One region of the Brachybacterium huguangmaarense genome, then DNA from elsewhere that is predicted to be linked to it. Evidence: predicted binding sites of a transcription regulator. Region 1 holds the regulator's gene; each other region holds the start of a gene.
The links. Region 1 encodes HrcA, which represses chaperone genes, less so after heat shock. Its sites were predicted from a motif close to TTNGCACTCGNNNNNNNCGAGTGCNAA; they were not measured.

Region 1 (5,819 bases):
GGGGCGGCTGCTCGCCGATGCCGTGGTCCGCGACCTCACCCTCTGAGCCGCGCAGCGGCGGCGACGGCGCTCAGCTGAACAGGCGCAGGTTGACGGGGTAGTTCCACCACTGCCGGTCGTTGGCCTTGACCGCCGCGATGATCGCGAAGATCACCTGCAGGACCTGCGGGACGAGCATGAGGAACATCGACAGTCCGAAGGTGAAGAGCGCGAGGATCGCGCCGATGATCCCGAGCACGATCGACGCGATGATGTTGAGGATGGTCCCGGACAGCGCCTCGGCCGCGTAGTAGCGCACGAAACGGTTGCGGTCGCGGAAGATGAGGTAGACCAGGAGCGGGCCGAGCAGCGGGATCACGAGCACCGACAGCTGGGCCAGGAGCGACCACAGCCGGGCGTCGGAGTCCGTCATGGGCTGGCCGGGCAGCGGGCCCCGATAGACCCCCTGCACCCCGGGCGGCGGCACGTCGGACCACGAGCCGGGGCCCTGCGGCTGCTGCTGGGGAGCGCCCTGGCCGTACTGCTGCTGATACTGCTGGCCCTGCTGATACTGCTGGCCCTGCTGGTACGGGCCGCCCTGCTGGCCCTGCTGGTACTGGCCACCCTGCTGGTACGGGCCGCCCTGCGGGTGCTGCTGGTGCTGGCCGTCGCCGTGCGGGTAGGGACCCTGCGCGTTCGTCATCTGGCGTCCTCCGTCTCGGGCCCGCCGCCGGGCGGCCGGGCGTCGCTCGTGTCGCGCCGAGACTACAGGCCGTAGAGCCCCTCAGGCCTCCTGCGTCACCCAGTCGATGAGCTCCTCGATGCGCCCCGAGAGGGTCGGCTCGACGTCGGCGTAGCTGCGCACGGTCGCCAGGATCCGCTTCCAGCCCTCGGCGATGTCGATCTGGTCGGAGCACGGCCAGCCGAGCGCCCGCAGGGTGCCGACCTTGATGTCGGTGCCGCGCGGCACATGCGGCCACGCCTCGAGGCCGACCCGGGCGGGCCGCACCGCCTGCCACACGTCGACGTACGGGTGGCCCAGGATCAGCACGTTGCCCCGTGCACCGGGCAGGCGCATGACCTGCTCGGCCAGGCGGGTCTCCTTCGAGCCCGCGACGAGGTGGTCCACGAGCACGCCGAGCCGGCGGCCCGGCCCGGGCCCGAACGCCTCGACGCGCTCGGGCAGGTTGTCGGCGCCGTCGAGCATCTCGACGACGACGCCCTCGACGCGCAGGTCGTGACCCCACACCTTCTGGACGAGCTCGGCGTCGTGCTTGCCCTCGACCCAGATCCGGGAGGCGCGCGCGGTGCGCGCGCGGGCGCCCTCGACGTAGACGGAGCCGCTCGCGCTGCGCAGCGGGCCCGAGGCGGCGGGCCGTCGCTGGGGCCGGGTCAGGACCACGGGGCGGCCGTCGATCATGAAGCCCGGGCCGAGCGGGAAGGACCGGGTGCGTCCGCGCGCGTCCTCGAGCTCCACGAGGACCCCGCCCGCGGTCTTCTCGACCCGCGTGATCGCGCCGGTCCACCCGGTCGCGGCGTCCTCGACGACGAGGTCGCGGCGCGCGGGCACCTCGGTCGCCGCGGGGCGGCGGCGGTGCAGGTCCGGCGCCCCGGAGGCGAGGACGTCACGGCCGTAGCGATCGGGGAAGGAGCTGGGCACGGCCGTCACCGTACACCGGGAGCGAACAGCGCCGGGGGATGTCGCGGACCGCTTGTAGACTTGGCACTCGCGGCGCTGAAGTGCCAGCGGCGTGGGATGGGCACGGGAGGTGAGGGCATGGACGAGCGCAAGCTGCAGATCCTCGGCGCGATCGTCGAGGACTACGTCTCCACGCGCGAGCCCGTGGGCTCGAAGTCTCTCCTGGACCGCCACGACCTCGGGGTCTCGGCGGCCACGGTGCGCAACGACATGTCGGTCCTCGAGGAGGAGGGGCTCATCGCCCAGCCGCACACCTCGGCCGGCCGCGTGCCCACCGACAAGGGGTACCGCACGTTCGTCGACCAGATCGCCCAGGTCAAGCCCCTCTCGGGGCCCGAGCGGCGGGCCATCGAGTCGTTCCTCGCGGACGCGGGGGACCTCGACGACCTGCTCGAGCGCACGGTGCGCATGCTCGCCCAGCTCACCCACCAGGTCGCGCTCATCCAGTACCCCGTGCGCCGGCAGGCGACCGTGCGCCACATCGAGCTGGTGCGGGTCGCCGAGACCATGCTCCTGCTCGTGCTCATCACCGAGTCCGGCCGTGTCGACCAGCGCACGATCGGCCTCGCGGCACCGCGCTCGATCGAGTTCTACGAGCAGCTGCGCGGCACCCTGCACGCGGCCGCGATCGGGCGGCAGGTCACCGACCTCGCGGACGCCCTCGACACCCTGGTCGCCGCCTCCTCGCCCGAGGACCGGGCGTCCGTGGCCGAGGTGGTCGACGCCCTGCGCGTCATGCTCGACGCGCGCCGTGAGGAGCGCCTCGTGATGGCGGGGACCGCGAACCTGGCGCGGGCGGCTCTCGACCGCACCCGCGACGTCGAGCCGCTGCTCGACGTGCTCGAGGAGCACCTCGTGCTGCTGCGCCTGCTCGCGGACTTCAGCCCCGAGCCCGGCGGGGTGGAGGTGCGCATCGGCGAGGAGATCCGCGGCGTCGCCTTCCAGCGCGCCGCCCTCGTGGGCGCCGGCTACGGCGAGAGCTCGCATCTGGCGATCCTCGGCCCGAGCCGCATGGACTACGTGCACGGGATCTCGAGCGTGCACGCCCTGGCCCGCTACATCTCCCGCTTCATCCCATGACCCGCGGTTCCCTCCGCTGACCACCGGGGACGCCGCGCCGCCCCGCGCCCCCTCCGACGACGACAGGAAGCCCACCTCGTGAACGACGACTACTACGACCTTCTCGGCGTGTCCCGCGACGCCTCCACCGAGGAGATCAAGAAGGCGTATCGCAAGCTGGCCCGCACCCTCCACCCGGACGTGAACCCCGATCCGGAGGCGGGGGAGCGGTTCAAGAAGGTCTCCCAGGCGTACGAGACGCTGTCGAACCCCGACAAGCGCCGGATGTACGACATGGGCGGCGGCCCGGGCAATCCGATGGGCGGCGGCTTCGGCGGGGCGGGCTTCGACTTCTCCGACATCTTCGACATGTTCGCCGGCGCCTCGGGCATGCGGGGCCGCTCGCAGGGCCCCGTGCCCCGCCAGCGACGCGGCGGCGACATCCTGCGCCGCACCCAGATCTCCCTGCGGGACGTCGTGTTCGGCAGCGAGCAGCAGCTGAGCTTCCGCACGGCGGCGCGCTGCGAGGTGTGCGGCGGCTCGTGCTGCGCCCCCGGCACCTCGCCCACCCCGTGCACCGTGTGCGGCGGCTCGGGCCACGTCCAGCGGGTCGCGCAGTCGCTCCTGGGGCAGATGGTCACGATGGTGCCGTGCTCGGCCTGCCAGGGCCACGGCGACATCATCTCGAGCCCCTGCCAGGAGTGCTCGGGCCACGGCCGCGTCCAGAAGGAGCGCACCGTGACCGTGCGCATCCCCTCGGGCGTCGAGGCCGGCACCCGCATCCAGCTGCGGGGCGAGGGCGAGGTGGGCGAGGCCGGCGGCCCGTCCGGCGACCTCTACGTCGAGCTGTCCATCGCCGCCGACGAGCTGTACGAGCGCGCGGGGGACGACCTCATCACGCGGGTGCGGATCCCGATGACGTCCGCGGCGCTCGGCACCTCCGTGCCCATCACGACCTTCGACGGCGAGCGCACGCTCGACATCCGGGCGGGAGCCCAGCCGGGCGACGTCATCACCCTGAAGAACCTCGGCGTGACGGCGCTGCGCTCCGAACGCCGCGGCGACATCAAGGTCGAGCTCGACGTGGTCGTGCCCCGCAACCTGAGCGGGGAGCAGAAGGAGCTGCTCGAGCGCTTCGCCTCGGTGCGCGGCGAGGAGGCGCCCCAGCACGCCGGTCGCGAGACCGACCGGGGCGGCATGTTCTCCAAGCTGCGCGACCGCTTCCGGGAGCGCTGAGCCCGATGCCGTCGACGCGGCCCAGCTTCCTGCTGCTCGACGCCGACCTCGAGGGCCTCGCGGCGGGCGACGCCGCCGTGCTCGCGGGCGAGGAGGGTCGGCACGCCGCGAAGGTGGCCCGGATCGGGGTGGGGGAGGAGCTGCTGCTGACCGACACCGCAGGGCGTCAGGCCGTCGCGCGCGTGACGACCGCGGCCAAGGAGTCCCTCGGGCTCGAGCTGCTCGAGGCCCCGCGTCCGGCCCCCGTCCGCGTGCCCCGGCTCGCGCTCGTCCAGGCCCTCGCGACGGGCGGCCGCGACGAGCAGGCCGTCGAGTCGGCGACCGAGCTCGGCGTCGACCGCGTGACGCCGTGGATCGCGCGCCGCTCCGTCTCGGTGTGGAAGGGGGAGCGACGCGCCAAGGGGCGTGCGAAGTGGGAGCAGACCGTGCGCACGGCCGTGAAGCAGTGCCGGCGCCCGGGCATCCCCGTCGTCGACGTGGCCGAGGACACGACCGCGCTCGTCGCCGACGTGCGCGACCGCGTCGCCTCCGGCGCCCTCGTACTCGTGCTGCACGAGCAGGAGAGCAGCCCGCTGCTCGCGGCGGCCGAGGAGCTGCGCACCGCGGCCGAGCGCCAGGTCCCCGAGATCACGGTGATCGTGGGTCCCGAGGGCGGGATCGCCGAGGACGAGCTCGCGGCCCTGCGCCAGGCCGGGGCGCGCAGCGTGCTGCTGGGCCCCGAGGTGCTGCGCTCGTCGACCGCGGGCCCTGCCGCGCTCGCGGTCATGAGCGCCCTCGTCGGCCGCTGGGGCTGAGCGGCGCCGGCTCCGTCCGTCCGGGGCATCGATCGATGCGCGGGGCGTCAGCAAGATCACGAGGAGACCGCCGTGGGTCCCGCCGAGATTCCTCCGAATTGAATATAATTCTCCCCAACGGACGGCGCCCACGGCCCCGTTCCATGATCTGTCGCACCCGTATCCCCCCATTCCCCCCGCCACGGGTCGCGACCGGGACGGCGCACGAGTCTGCAGCCGCCCGCGACCAGAGGAAGGAGCCCCGTGGTCGTCCGACGTGCCTTGACGAAGGATCTCTCCGCGCTCGCGCAGCGCTCCGTCGACGGACTGCAGATCGCGCTCCTGGTCGGCCGCGCCGGCGTGGGCAAGTCGATGCTGGCCGGTGACGTCGCGAAGGCGACCGGGCTCCGCCAGATCCGCCTCGACCTGTTCCCCGAGGACGCCGCGACCCCCGGCCGGTCCGTCCGTGCGCTCGCGCGCATGCTCCGGGTGCCGCGCTCCGAGGACGGGGACGTCGTCGACGACCTCCTGGCCGGCTTCGAGCGCATGGGCCGCTGCCTCCTGCTCGTCGAGGACGTGCAGTGGATGGACGAGGTCTCCCAGCGCACGATCTGGCAGGTCGTGCGCCGGGCCACCGAGCTGCCGCTCATGCTCGTGATGACGTGCGTGGACACGTCGGGACCGCTCGCCGAGGGCGTCGCGCTCATGCTGCGGACCCTCGAGCGCGGGCGCCTCGTGGACGTCGTGCCCTTCAGCGAGACCGAGGTCCGCGACTACGTCGAGGAGATGTTCGGGATCCAGCTCGGCGCCGAGACCCTGCGCCGGGTGTACGAGTCGACGGACGGCGTGCCCGCCCTGCTCGCCTCGGTCGCCCAGCAGCTGCGCATGACCGAGAGCATGGACCTCGACCGCGCCCTGCGCTCGATCGTCGACCGCAGCCGCAGCAGCGGTCTGCTGGTCCAGCAGGTCGGGGACGTGATGGACGAGGCGAGCACGCAGCTGCGCGCCGCCCTCATCGCGCTCTCCCTCGCGGGCCGCCTGACCTCCGACCAGCTCACGCGCGTGCTCGACCT
Region 2 (5,819 bases), 1.2 Mb from region 1:
CAGAAGAACTGGCGGCGCACCGGGTCGAACGTCCAGTTCGACTCCTCGGTGTCGACGAAGATGATGCGCGCCTCGGAGTACTTCTCGTCGGTGTCCGACCACACGTAGAAGTCGCCGTAGGGCCCCTCGGGGTCGGAGCGCGACTCGAGGAACCACGGGTGCTTGTCGGACGTGTGGTTCATCGGCAGGTCGATGATCACGCGGATGCCGCGGCGGTGGGCCTCGGAGACCAGGCGCTCGAAGTCGGTGATCGACCCGAACTCCGGGAGCACGCTCTCGTAGTCGGAGATGTCGTAGCCGCCGTCGCGCAGCGGGGAGGCGAAGAACGGCGGGAGCCAGAGGCAGTCGATGCCGAGCCACTGCAGGTAGTCGAGTCGCTCGATGAGGCCCGTGAAGTCGCCCGAGCCGTCCCCGTTGCCGTCGGCGAAGCCGCGGACGAGCACCTCGTAGAAGACGGCCTTGCGATACCAGTGCGGGTCGTAGTCGACGCCGGGTCCCTGCAGGTTGAACTGGGCGTTGGTGAGGGGCACGGGCGGGCTCCTTCTCAGAGGTCGGCGGACGCGTCCCAGCCTAGATCAGCCCTGCCCGCTCCGGACCGCTCGCGCATGCGGCGAGACGAGTCGGTCCGGAGCGGCGTCGTCACGGCCGGGCGGCGACTCGCGAGCGTGCCGCGGCACGGCGCCCGATGGGGCGCGGCTCACCCCGCCGAGGGCGCTGCCCCCGCGACCCGCGCTGGTAAGGTCGGCCTTACCTGGCCGTCCCGCCGGGTCCCCACCATCACGAGGAGTTCCGTGGCACGCAGCTCTGTCACCTGTCTGGACGGGGAGGTCCTGCGCATCCAGGACCTCGGCCCCACCTTCCGGCGCATCACCTTCGGCGGCCCCGGCATGGCCGATTTCGGCATCGCAGGTCCTGCCCTCGACATGCGCCTGAAGCTCGTGATCCCGCCTGCGGGCGTCGGCGAGGACGAGCGCTTCGACCTCCCCGGGCTCGTGGACCGCGCGACCGAGCCGGGCATGTCCTGGTACAAGGAGTGGCTGCAGGTCCCCGAGGCCGAGCGCGGGGCGATGCGCACGTACACCGTGCGAGCGTGGCGCGACGCGGAGCGCGAGCTCGACGTGGACCTCGTGCTGCACACCGACGCGGACGGACACAGCGGCCCGGCCGCCGCCTGGGCGCAGCATGCGGCGGTCGGCGACCGTCTGCACATCCTCGGCCCGCACCGCGAGTTCACGGGCGACACCGGCGGCATCGAGTTCGAGCCCGGTTCCTCACGGGACCTGCTGCTGGCCGGTGACGAGACCGCGGTCCCCGCGATCGTCTCGATCCTCGGCTCCCTGCCGCCCGAGGCGACGGGCTGCGCGCTGCTCGAGGTGCCGCGGGCCGAGGACGTCCAGCCCGTGACGGCTCCGGCCGGGCTCGACGTGCGCTGGCTCGTGCGCGGCGACGCGACGGTCGGATCGCGCCTCGAGGACGCCGTGCACGAGGTCGTGCGCACCCGCGAGGCCGCGGGAGAGGACTGGGGTCACGGCGCCGCGACGTCCGGAACGGCCCAGGACGCGGAGCTCGAGGAGATCGACATCGACACGACCATCCTGTGGGAGGTCCCGCACCGCCTCACTGCGGCCGCCCACGCGAGCGGGCCCGCCGCCGAGGGCGAGGCCGACGACGCCCGCCGCTTCTACGCGTGGATCGCGGGGGAGGCCGGCGTGGTCAAGGCGCTGCGCCGCTACCTCGTGCGGGAGGTGGGGGTGGACCGCCGCCAGGTCGCGTTCATGGGCTACTGGAGGATCGGCAAGGCCGAGGGCTGAGCGGCCGGCAGCCGCGCCCGTGGCCCGTGCCCGCGCCCACGCCCGTGCCCACGCCCGTGCCCGTGGTCCGCGGTCCGCGTGTGTGCCCGTGCCCGCGTGCGGACCGCGGTGTCGCGGTCACGGTCCGCCAGGGGGCGCAGCGTCGGTGCTCATCGTCGGTGTGCGCTCGCGGTGAGGCCCGAGTGCCCATCCACGGGCCGACATCGCGTGGGCACAGTCCGCCGCGGGGCCGCGGTGGGGCTTGAGCTCCCGCGCACGGCGGTCATAGCGCGGCCACGCGTCGCCGCGGCGAGGCGCGTGGCCCTGCGCGTGCTCGTCGGGCGCGGCGCACGCTCGCCCGCGCGCCGTCCTCAGCGCTCGATGCGCCAGTCGATCGCGGTGCCGCCCTGCCTCTCGAGCAGCTCGTTGGCGCGGGAGAACGGGCGCGAGCCGAAGAAGCCGCGCGAGGCCGACAGGGGCGAGGGGTGCGGGCTCGTGATGCACGGCGTGTCGCCGAGCATCGGCTGGAGCGACTGGGCGTCCCGGCCCCACAGGATCGCCACGAGCGGGCCGCCGCGCTCGACGAGCGCGCGGATCGCGGTCTCGGTGACGAGCTCCCAGCCCTTGCCACGATGCGAGGCCGGCGCGCCCGGCCGCACCGTGAGCACCCTGTTGAGCAGCAGCACGCCCTGGTCCTGCCACGCGGTGAGGTCGCCGTGGGGAGCGGGTGCGATGCCAAGATCGTCCTGCAGCTCCGTGTAGATGTTCGCGAGCGACCGGGGGAGCGGGCGCACGTGCGACTCGACCGCGAAGGAGAGCCCGATCGGGTGACCGGGGGTGGGATAGGGGTCCTGCCCGACGACGAGCACCCGGACGTCGGCGAGCGGCCGGGTGAAGGCCCGCAGCACGTTCGCGCCCGCAGGGAGGTAGCCGCGCCCGTCCTCCGTCTCCCGGCGCAGGAAGTCGCCCATCTCGTGGATCCTCCCCTCCACGGGGGCGAGGGCGGCGGCCCAGTCGGGCGCGATGATGTCGGCAAGCGGTGCGGGCATGACCTCAGTGTTCCACGCGACACGCCGGGAGCACGGCGCGCCTCCGACCCCCGGGCGGCGCCCCTCCCTAGCGTCGATGCCATGACCTCGTCCGCGCGCACGCCCCTGTCCGACCAGGACCGGCGCATCCTCGCGCTCGAGGGCCGCACCTTCCGCTACGTCGGCGCCAAGGAGCGCATGATCCGCGAGGAGTTCGGGATGAGCCCGACCGCGTACTTCGTGCGTCTGAACGCGCTGCTCGACGAGCCCGCTGCCCTCGAGGAGGCGCCCGCCCTCGTCCACCGCCTGCGAGGGCGCCGCACGAGCGCGCAGTCCGAGGGTCCCGCCGGGTCGGGGCGCGTGGCCTGAGCCTCCTACCGCCCTCACCTGCGGCCTTTCGCGCGTGTGCTCCGGGCATCGACGGCTCCGGCCGGGTTTAATGGGGCTCGTGGCTGATCCTCACCCTGACTACCCGTACGCCCCGGACCAGTTCGACCGCGAGGCGGAGACGACGTCGTTCCACGGCGCCCACCGCGCCGAGGAGTCGTTCTGGCGTCAGAACCTGCTGTACGTCATCATCATCGCGGCCGCCGTGCTGACCCTGCTCGTCCTGCTGTTCGTGATCGGCGGGATGGGGCGCGACAACGGCGGCGACGCCCCGGCCGCGACCTCGACGGCCTCGGCGCCCGTCGAGCAGCAGTCGCCCGGCGCATCCGACGGCGGCGGCGCGTCGACGCCCGCCCAGGAGGTCAGCCGCGACACCCCGGTGCTCGTGGTCAACGCCGGCGGCCAGAACGGCATGGCCGGGGAGTGGCGCGACGAGCTCACCTCCAAGGGCTGGACCAAGGTCGACATCAGCACCGCCGACAGCCGTCAGGAGCAGGCCGTCGTGTTCTATCGCGACGAGGCGGACGCCGCGAGCGCGAACCAGCTCGCCCAGGAGGTCGGTCTCGACGGGGCGCAGCAGTCCGACGAGTACGACGCGCGCATCACCTTCGTCGCGGTCGAGAGCCCGCAGGACTGACCAGGCCGCCCGCCCGCGGGCCGCGATCCTCGCTCGGCCTCGTCGGGAGGATGAGCCCGGCTGCGGCGAGCCCGGTTGCGGACCCTCGCCGTCGGCTCACGGTCCGCGGGCGGGCACCGGGCGCGAGCGAGCTCATGGGAACGGGTCCGGGGCTCTCGGCGTCCGAGTGGCTGCACCTGCCTAACTCCAGGGCGGGGAAGCGGCGCACCGACCGATCGGCGCGTGTTCGCCCACGGCGAGCACGCTCGGTGCGCCGACCGTTAGCACTCTCCGGCGGTGAGTGCTTATGATGATCTGGCACTCATCGGGTGCGAGTGACAACGCAGGGTCGGCCTCTCCGGCACTGTGCGCTCGGGCCCGATGACATCGAGACGATCGGTGGGCGGGTCCCCGCTTCGCCGACGCGTGCATTCCGGCCCCGTGAGGGGTCCGTCGGGCCGTGACGTGAACGGTCCGGCGGGTCTCGTCCGTCGCGGGCACAGGGTCGGGTGGACACCACAGACACGGGAGAGATTCCACATGGCCAAGCTCATCGAATACGACGAGGAGGCCCGGCGCGGCCTCGAGCGCGGGATGAACAAGCTCGCCGACGCCGTCAAGGTCACCCTCGGCCCCAAGGGCCGCAACGTCGTCCTGGAGAAGTCCTGGGGCGCCCCGACGATCACCAACGACGGCGTGTCCATCGCCAAGGAGATCGAGCTCGAGGACCCCTACGAGAACATCGGCGCCGAGCTCGTCAAGGAGGTCGCCAAGAAGACCGACGACGTCGCGGGCGACGGCACCACCACCGCCACCGTGCTCGCCCAGGCCCTGGTCAAGGAGGGCCTGCGCAACGTCGCCGCCGGCGCCAACCCGATCGCGCTCAAGCGCGGCATCGACAAGGCCGTGGCCGCGGTGTCCGAGACCCTGCTCGAGCAGGCCGTCGACATCGAGACCAAGGACCAGATCGCGCACACCGCCGCCATCTCCGCGGGCGACCCGGCCATCGGCGAGCTCATCGCCGAGGCCCTCGACAAGGTCGGCAAGGAAGGCGTCATCACCGTCGAGGACTCCAACACCATGGGCCTCGAGCTGGAGCTGACCGAGGGCATGCGGTTCGACAAGGGCTACATCTCGCCCTACTTCGTGACCGACGCGGAGCGCCAGGAGACGGTGCTCGACGATCCGTACATCCTGCTCATGAACTCGAAGATCTCGAGCGTCAAGGACCTGCTGCCCCTCCTCGAGAAGGTCATCCAGGCCGGCAAGCCGCTCGCGATCATCTCCGAGGACGTCGAGGGCGAGGCCCTCGCGGTGCTCGTGGTCAACAAGCTCAAGGGCTCCTTCAAGTCGGTCGCCATCAAGGCCCCCGGCTTCGGCGACCGCCGCAAGGCGATGCTCGAGGACATGGCCATCCTGACCGGCGGCCAGGTCATCTCCGAGGAGGTCGGCCTCAAGCTCGACACCGCCGGGCTCGAGCTGCTCGGCCAGGCGCGCAAGGTCGTCGTGACCAAGGACGAGACCACCATCGTCGAGGGCGCCGGCGACGCCGAGCGCATCGCGGCCCGCGTCAAGCAGATCCGCACCGAGATCGAGAACTCCGACTCCGACTACGACCGCGAGAAGCTCCAGGAGCGCCTCGCGAAGCTGGCCGGCGGCGTCGCCGTCATCAAGGCCGGTGCCGCCACGGAGGTCGAGCTCAAGGAGCGCAAGCACCGCATCGAGGACGCCGTGCGCAACGCCAAAGCGGCCGTCGAGGAGGGCATCGTCGCCGGTGGCGGCGTGGCTCTGCTCCAGGCCGGCAAGGACACCTTCAGCTCGCTCGAGCTCGCGGGTGACGAGGCGACCGGCGCGAAGATCGTCAAGGTCGCGATCGAGGCCCCGCTCAAGCAGATCGCCGTCAACGCCGGCCTCGAGGGCGGCGTCGTCGCGGAGAAGGTCAAGTCCCTGCCCGTGGGCGAGGGCCTGAACGCCGCGACCGGCACGTACGAGGACCTG
Region 3 (5,819 bases), 1.1 Mb from region 1:
CCATGTGCGCGCCGACGGCAGCGCCCACATGGTCGACGTGACCGGCAAGACGACCACCTCGCGCTCGGCCGCGGCCCGCGCCGTGCTGCGCACCCGCCCCGACGTGGTCGCCCGCATCGTCGACGGCGACCTGCCCAAGGGGGAGGCCCTGTCCGTCGCGCGCCTGGCCGGGATCATGGGCGCCAAGCGCACGAGCGATCTCGTGCCCCTGTGCCATCCCCTGCCCCTGACGGGCGTCGAGGTCGATCTCGACGCCCACGACGACGTCGTCGAGATCCTGGCCCGGGTGCGCACGCGAGGCGTGACGGGCGTCGAGATGGAGGCGCTGACCGCCGTCACGGTCGCCGCGCTCACGCTGTTCGACATGATCAAGGCCGTCGACCATCTCGCGACGATCGAGGCGGTCCAGGTGCTCGCGAAGTCCGGCGGCAAGAGCGGCGACTGGGACCGCGAGCGCGCCGGCGGCGCCAAGGGCGCCGCGACGCAGGAGGAGCGATGACGACCGCCCGCATCGTGATCGCCTCGACCCGGGCCGCGGCGGGCGACTACACCGACCGCACAGGCCCCGTGCTGCACGACTGGCTCACGGGCCGCGGCCACGACGTGCCCGCCCCCGTCGTCGTCCCCGACGGACCGGCCGTGGGCGCCGCCCTGGCCGACGCGATCGGCGCGGGCGTCGACCTCGTCATCAGCTCGGGCGGCACCGGCATCAGCCCCTCGGACACCACCCCCGAGCAGACCGCGCCGCTCCTGGATCGCGAGCTGCCGGGCATCGCCGAGGCGATCCGCCGGCGCGGCGAGACGGCGACCCCGCTCGCTGTGCTCAGCCGCGGCCTCGCGGGCGTCGCACGACGCAGCATCGTCGTGAACCTGCCCGGCTCGCCGGGCGGCGTGCGGGACGGCATCGCCGTGCTCGAACCGCTCCTGGACCACCTGCTCACCCAGCGCGACGGCGGCGGGCACCCATGACCGCGCGCCCCGACACCGGCCCCACCGACCCTCCGAGGAGACCATGACCGACCCCGAGTCCCTGCGCGTGCCCGGCGACCCCGCGATGGGCCACGCCGCCGAGCGCGTCGCCTACGCCGCCGTGACCACCGACGAGGTCACGACCATGCGGATGGCCTCCCTCGTGACCGATCCGCGCTGCGGCGCCGTCGTCACCTTCGACGGCGTCGTGCGCGACCACGACGACGGCAAGGGCGTGCTGCGCCTGGACTATTCGGCCCACCCGAGCGCGCAGGACGTGATCGAGCAGGTCGCCGTCGAGATCGCCGGCCGCTACGCGGACGTGCTCGTCGCCGTCGCCCACCGGTACGGCCCCCTCATGGTGGGGGAGACGGCGCTGGCGTGCGCGGTCTCCGCGCCCCATCGCAAGCTCGCCTTCGCCGCGTGCGACGACCTCGTGGACACGGTCAAGCGACGCCTGCCGATCTGGAAGCGCCAGGAGTTCACCGACGGCTCCGACGAGTGGGTCGGCGCGCTCGGCTGACCCGCCCGTCCGACCCGCCCGTCCGAACCTCCCGGCCGGCGCCCGCACCGGCCGCGGAGCGCCGTAGCGTGGGGCCATGCGCATCCTCCAGCTGAGCGACACCCACCTGTTCGGCGACCCCGCCCCTCGCCAGTACGACCGCATCGACACCGCCGCGGCGCTGGCGGGCGTGCTCGACCGCCTCGCCGACGTCGGCCCGCTCGAGGCGGTGATCCACACCGGCGACGCCTCGGAGGACGGCAGCGTCGCGAGCTACCGCGCCCTGCACGACCAGCTCGACCCGTTCGCCCGGGCCCACGGCGCCGTGCTCGCGGTGGCCATGGGCAACCACGACGTGCCCGTGGCCTACGCCACCGTCGTCGGCCCGGGCGACCACGGCGAGCCGTGGCAGGACCGCGTGCTCACCACGCCGGGCGGACTGCGGATCGTCGCGCTCGACTCCTCGGTCCCGCGCGCGGGCTACGGCCACCTCGACGCCCCGCAGCTGGAGTGGCTGCGCACGGTGCTCGCCGAGCCGGCCGCCGCCGGGACGGTCCTGGCCGTGCACCATCCGCCGCTGCCGGCGGCGACGCGCCTCATGGCCGCCCTCGACCTCGACGACCTGGAGAGCCTCGCGGACGTGCTCACCGGCACCGACGTGCGCCTCGTCGTCTCCGGGCACTACCACCACGAGATGTCCGGGAGCATCGCGGGCATCCCCGTGCACGTCGTGCCCGGCATCGCCGATGTCGTGGACCCGCTCGGGCCGCGCGACCGGGCCCGGGCCCTCGCCCTCTCGGGGGCGAGCCTCGTCGAGCTCACGGGCGAGCCGGGCTCGGCACCGCAGGTCAGCACCGCCGTCTGGGCGAGCGCCGGGGACGAGCTCGCCGATCCCGCTCGGCCCGTGTACGGCTTCGGACCGGCCGAGATCGATGCGATCGTCGCGGCCGCGGGTCGTCCCGGCGCGGTCTGACCGACCCCCGGACGCACGAACGCCCGGTCCCCCTGCGGGGCCGGGCGCGGTCGGCGGGCGGGCGCCGCGAGGGCGCGCCGGATCAGCGCACGAGCTGCTGGGGGCTCAGCCCCTGCGTGGTGCGCACGCGGCTGAGCTCGGACAGCTCGCCGTCGGGCGTCGCGGCGCCGTGCGCGCCGTCCTGCCCCGCACCGCGCAGCACGGCGCTGCGACGAGCGGCGGTGCGCAGGAAGGCGTCCATGCGGGAGCCTCGGCGGTCGGTGTCCACGGTCGTGGTCATGGGAAGGGTCCTCCGTCTCAGGGTGATGGGGTGACGCGCCGCACGACGGCTAGCTCTCGTGGATCGTCGTGTCAAGCGCGTGTCAACACTCGATATTCTGCCGCGTCCGGCGCGGTTGTGCACGCGCAGCGGCGCCGAGGGTCGCCCGTCTCACAAAGCACCCGTGACCTGCGCCTTCCGCGCGTCACGGGTGACCGGCAGGCGGCGTGACGCAGGCCATGGAGTCCTGCTCCGCCGGTCCCGTCAGGACCCGTCCGCGCCGCCGTGGCTCCGCTCGGCCGGCCCGCCGGCGAGCCGGGCTCTCCGCTCACGGTGAACGCAGCCCGCCACGGTTAGCACTCACGTTGCACGAGTGCCAGACGGGTTCTAGAGTGAGCCGTGTTGGCAGTCACAGGGCCCGAGTGCCAGGTGCTGTCGCGAGGACCACGCCGCTCGGCACCGCGACGACGATCGGCAGCCGGTCAGACCATCCACGAACTCATCGAAGTCCACTGAACATGAAGGAGTGAGCCGCATGTCGGTCTCCATCAAGCCCCTCGAGGATCGCGTCGTCATCAAGCCGACCGAGGCCGAGCAGACCACCGCCTCCGGCCTGGTCATCCCGGACACCGCGAAGGAGAAGCCCCAGGAGGGCGAGGTTGTCGCCGTCGGCGAGGGCCGCTTCGACGACAAGGGCCAGCGGATCCCGCTCGACGTGAAGGTCGGCGACAAGGTCGTCTTCTCCAAGTACGGCGGCACCGAGCTCAAGTACGGCGGCGACGAGTTCCTGATCCTGGGCTCGCGCGACATCCTCGCCGTCATCGAGAACTGAGGCTGATACCGCATGGCTAAGGAGATCATCTACGACGAGGACGCGCGCCGCGCCCTCGAGCGCGGTGTCGACAAGCTCGCCGACACCGTCAAGGTGACGCTCGGCCCCAAGGGCCGCAACGTCGTCCTCGACAAGAAGTGGGGCGCCCCCACGATCACCAACGACGGCGTGACCATCGCCCGCGAGATCGAGCTCGAGGACTCCTACGAGAACCTCGGCGCCCAGCTCGCCAAGGAGGTCGCGACCAAGACCAACGACGTCGCCGGCGACGGCACCACGACCGCGACCGTGCTGGCCCAGGCGCTCGTCCACGAGGGCATGCGCAACGTGGCCTCCGGGGCGGCGCCGTCCGCGCTCAAGCGCGGCATGGAGTCGGCCGTCGAGGCGCTCTCCGAGAAGCTCGGCGAGATCGCGATCGACGTCGACTCCAAGGAGCAGATCGCCAACGTCGCGGCCGTCTCGAGCCAGGACCGCGAGATCGGCGAGCTGCTCGCCGAGGCGTTCGACAAGGTCGGCAAGGACGGCGTCATCACGGTCGAGGAGTCCTCGACCACCGCGATGGAGCTCGACTTCACCGAGGGCATGCAGTTCGACAAGGGCTACATCTCCCCGTACTTCGTGACCGACGCGGACCGCCAGGAGGCCGTCCTCGAGGACGCGTACATCCTGCTCAACCAGGGCAAGATCTCCGCCGTGGCGGACCTCCTGCCGATCCTCGAGAAGGTCATCGAGGGCAGCAAGCCCCTGCTGATCCTGGCCGAGGACGTCGACGGCGAGGCCCTGTCCACGCTCGTGGTCAACAAGATCCGCGGCAACTTCAAGGGCGCCGCGGTCAAGGCCCCCGCCTTCGGCGATCGCCGCAAGGCGATGCTGCAGGACATCGCGGTGCTCACCGGCGCCCAGGTGGTCACGCCCGATCTGGGCCTGGACCTCAAGACCGTGGGCCTTGAGGTGCTCGGCACCGCCCACCGCGTCGTCATCACGAAGGACTCGACGACCATCGTCGGCGGCGCCGGCGATGACGAGGCCGTGGCCGACCGCGTCGCGCAGATCCGCTCCGAGATCGCGAACACCGACTCCGACTGGGATCGCGAGAAGCTCCAGGAGCGCCTCGCGAAGCTGTCCGGCGGCGTGTCCGTGATCAAGGTCGGCGCGCACACGGAGGTCGAGCTCAAGGAGAAGAAGATGCGCATCGAGGACGCGGTCTCCGCGACTCGTGCGGCCATCGAGGAGGGCATCGTGGCCGGTGGCGGCAGCGCCATCGTCCAGGCGGCCTCCGTGCTCTCCGACGATCTCGGCAAGTCCGGTGACGAGGCCGTCGGCGTGCGCGCCGTGGCCAAGGCCGTCGCCGAGCCGCTGCGCTGGATCGCCGAGAACGCAGGCCTCGAGGGCTACGTCGTCGTCGAGAAGGTCAAGGCCGAGAAGACCGGCAACGGCCTCGACGCCGCGACCGGCGAGTACGTCGACCTCGTCGACGCGGGCATCATCGACCCCGTCAAGGTGACGCGCAGCGCCCTGCGCAACGCCGCCTCGATCGCGACCCTCGTGCTCACCACCGAGACCCTCGTGGTGGACAAGAAGGACGAGGACGAGGACTGAGACGCCGAGGCGTGATCGCCTGATCGTCCCGTCCGATGCCCCGGCCGCCCTGCGCGGCCGGGGCATCGTCGCGTCCGGGCGCGACCACGACGGGACCCGGCGTGTCCACGGACCGTCGGGCCCGTGATCCGTCGGTGCCCCCACCTAGGATGGGACCTGTTCCGGCATCGGCGTCCGATCCCCTCGCGGGCGCGGCGACGGCCTCGACGCGTCGCACCCGCAGGTGCTGGAGGAGTGAACGTGCACACGCCCCACGAGACCACCGCGGTCCCGCGCGACCACGGCGAGCCCTCGCACGTGTTCGGCCCGATGCGCTCGGCCGTGATGGCCGCTCTCGTCGGCGCCATCACCTTCGTGGTCGTGCTCGAGTTCCTCGTGCTCACGAGCTTCATCGGACAGCGCCTCTGGAACGACGACGCCCTCTTCCACGAGGTGCTGTTCACCCTCCCGCTCGTGCTGTGGTTGCTGATCCTCGTCGCCGCCGTCGTGATCTGCCTGCGCACCATCACCTCCTGGCTCACCGTCGGCGAGCAGGGCTTCGCGACGCACGGCCTGTTCCGGCGCGCCGTCTCCCACGAGTGGTCGGACGTGGCCCGGCTCGTCGCGGTGCGCGACGTGACGCGCGTGCCGCTGCCGACCGAACGGGTGCCCGCGCCCGAGGACCCCTACGACGGGGTCTACGTGG

Region 2: groL (chaperonin GroEL) is a predicted target of HrcA. The motif match lies at 4,137-4,163, and genes of this name have one in related genera.
Region 3: groES (co-chaperone GroES) is a predicted target of HrcA. The motif match lies at 3,057-3,083, and genes of this name have one in related genera.

The regions. Positions count from the first base shown of each region.
Region 1 is NZ_CP107020.1:2,433,812-2,439,630, forward strand. Features, by position in the region: gene hemW (radical SAM family heme chaperone HemW) at 1-46, shown strand, start outside; gene BRM3_RS11115 (DUF4870 domain-containing protein) at 71-682, opposite strand; gene BRM3_RS11120 (DUF3097 domain-containing protein) at 764-1,639, opposite strand; gene hrcA (heat-inducible transcriptional repressor HrcA) at 1,757-2,758, shown strand; gene dnaJ (molecular chaperone DnaJ) at 2,837-3,973, shown strand; gene BRM3_RS11135 (16S rRNA (uracil(1498)-N(3))-methyltransferase) at 3,979-4,767, shown strand; gene BRM3_RS11140 (helix-turn-helix transcriptional regulator) at 5,029-5,819, shown strand, end outside.
Region 2 is NZ_CP107020.1:389,807-395,625, reverse strand. Features, by position in the region: gene treS (maltose alpha-D-glucosyltransferase) at 1-530, opposite strand, end outside; gene BRM3_RS01860 (siderophore-interacting protein) at 792-1,811, shown strand; gene BRM3_RS01855 (uracil-DNA glycosylase) at 2,162-2,839, opposite strand; gene BRM3_RS01850 (DUF3263 domain-containing protein) at 2,921-3,187, shown strand; gene BRM3_RS01845 (LytR C-terminal domain-containing protein) at 3,258-3,842, shown strand; gene groL (chaperonin GroEL) at 4,362-5,819, shown strand, end outside.
Region 3 is NZ_CP107020.1:299,004-304,822, reverse strand. Features, by position in the region: gene moaC (cyclic pyranopterin monophosphate synthase MoaC) at 1-499, shown strand, start outside; gene BRM3_RS01465 (MogA/MoaB family molybdenum cofactor biosynthesis protein) at 496-969, shown strand; gene BRM3_RS01460 (molybdenum cofactor biosynthesis protein MoaE) at 1,013-1,492, shown strand; gene BRM3_RS01455 (metallophosphoesterase family protein) at 1,569-2,444, shown strand; gene BRM3_RS01450 (hypothetical protein) at 2,527-2,724, opposite strand; gene groES (co-chaperone GroES) at 3,239-3,535, shown strand; gene groL (chaperonin GroEL) at 3,548-5,134, shown strand; gene BRM3_RS01435 (hypothetical protein) at 5,375-5,819, shown strand, end outside.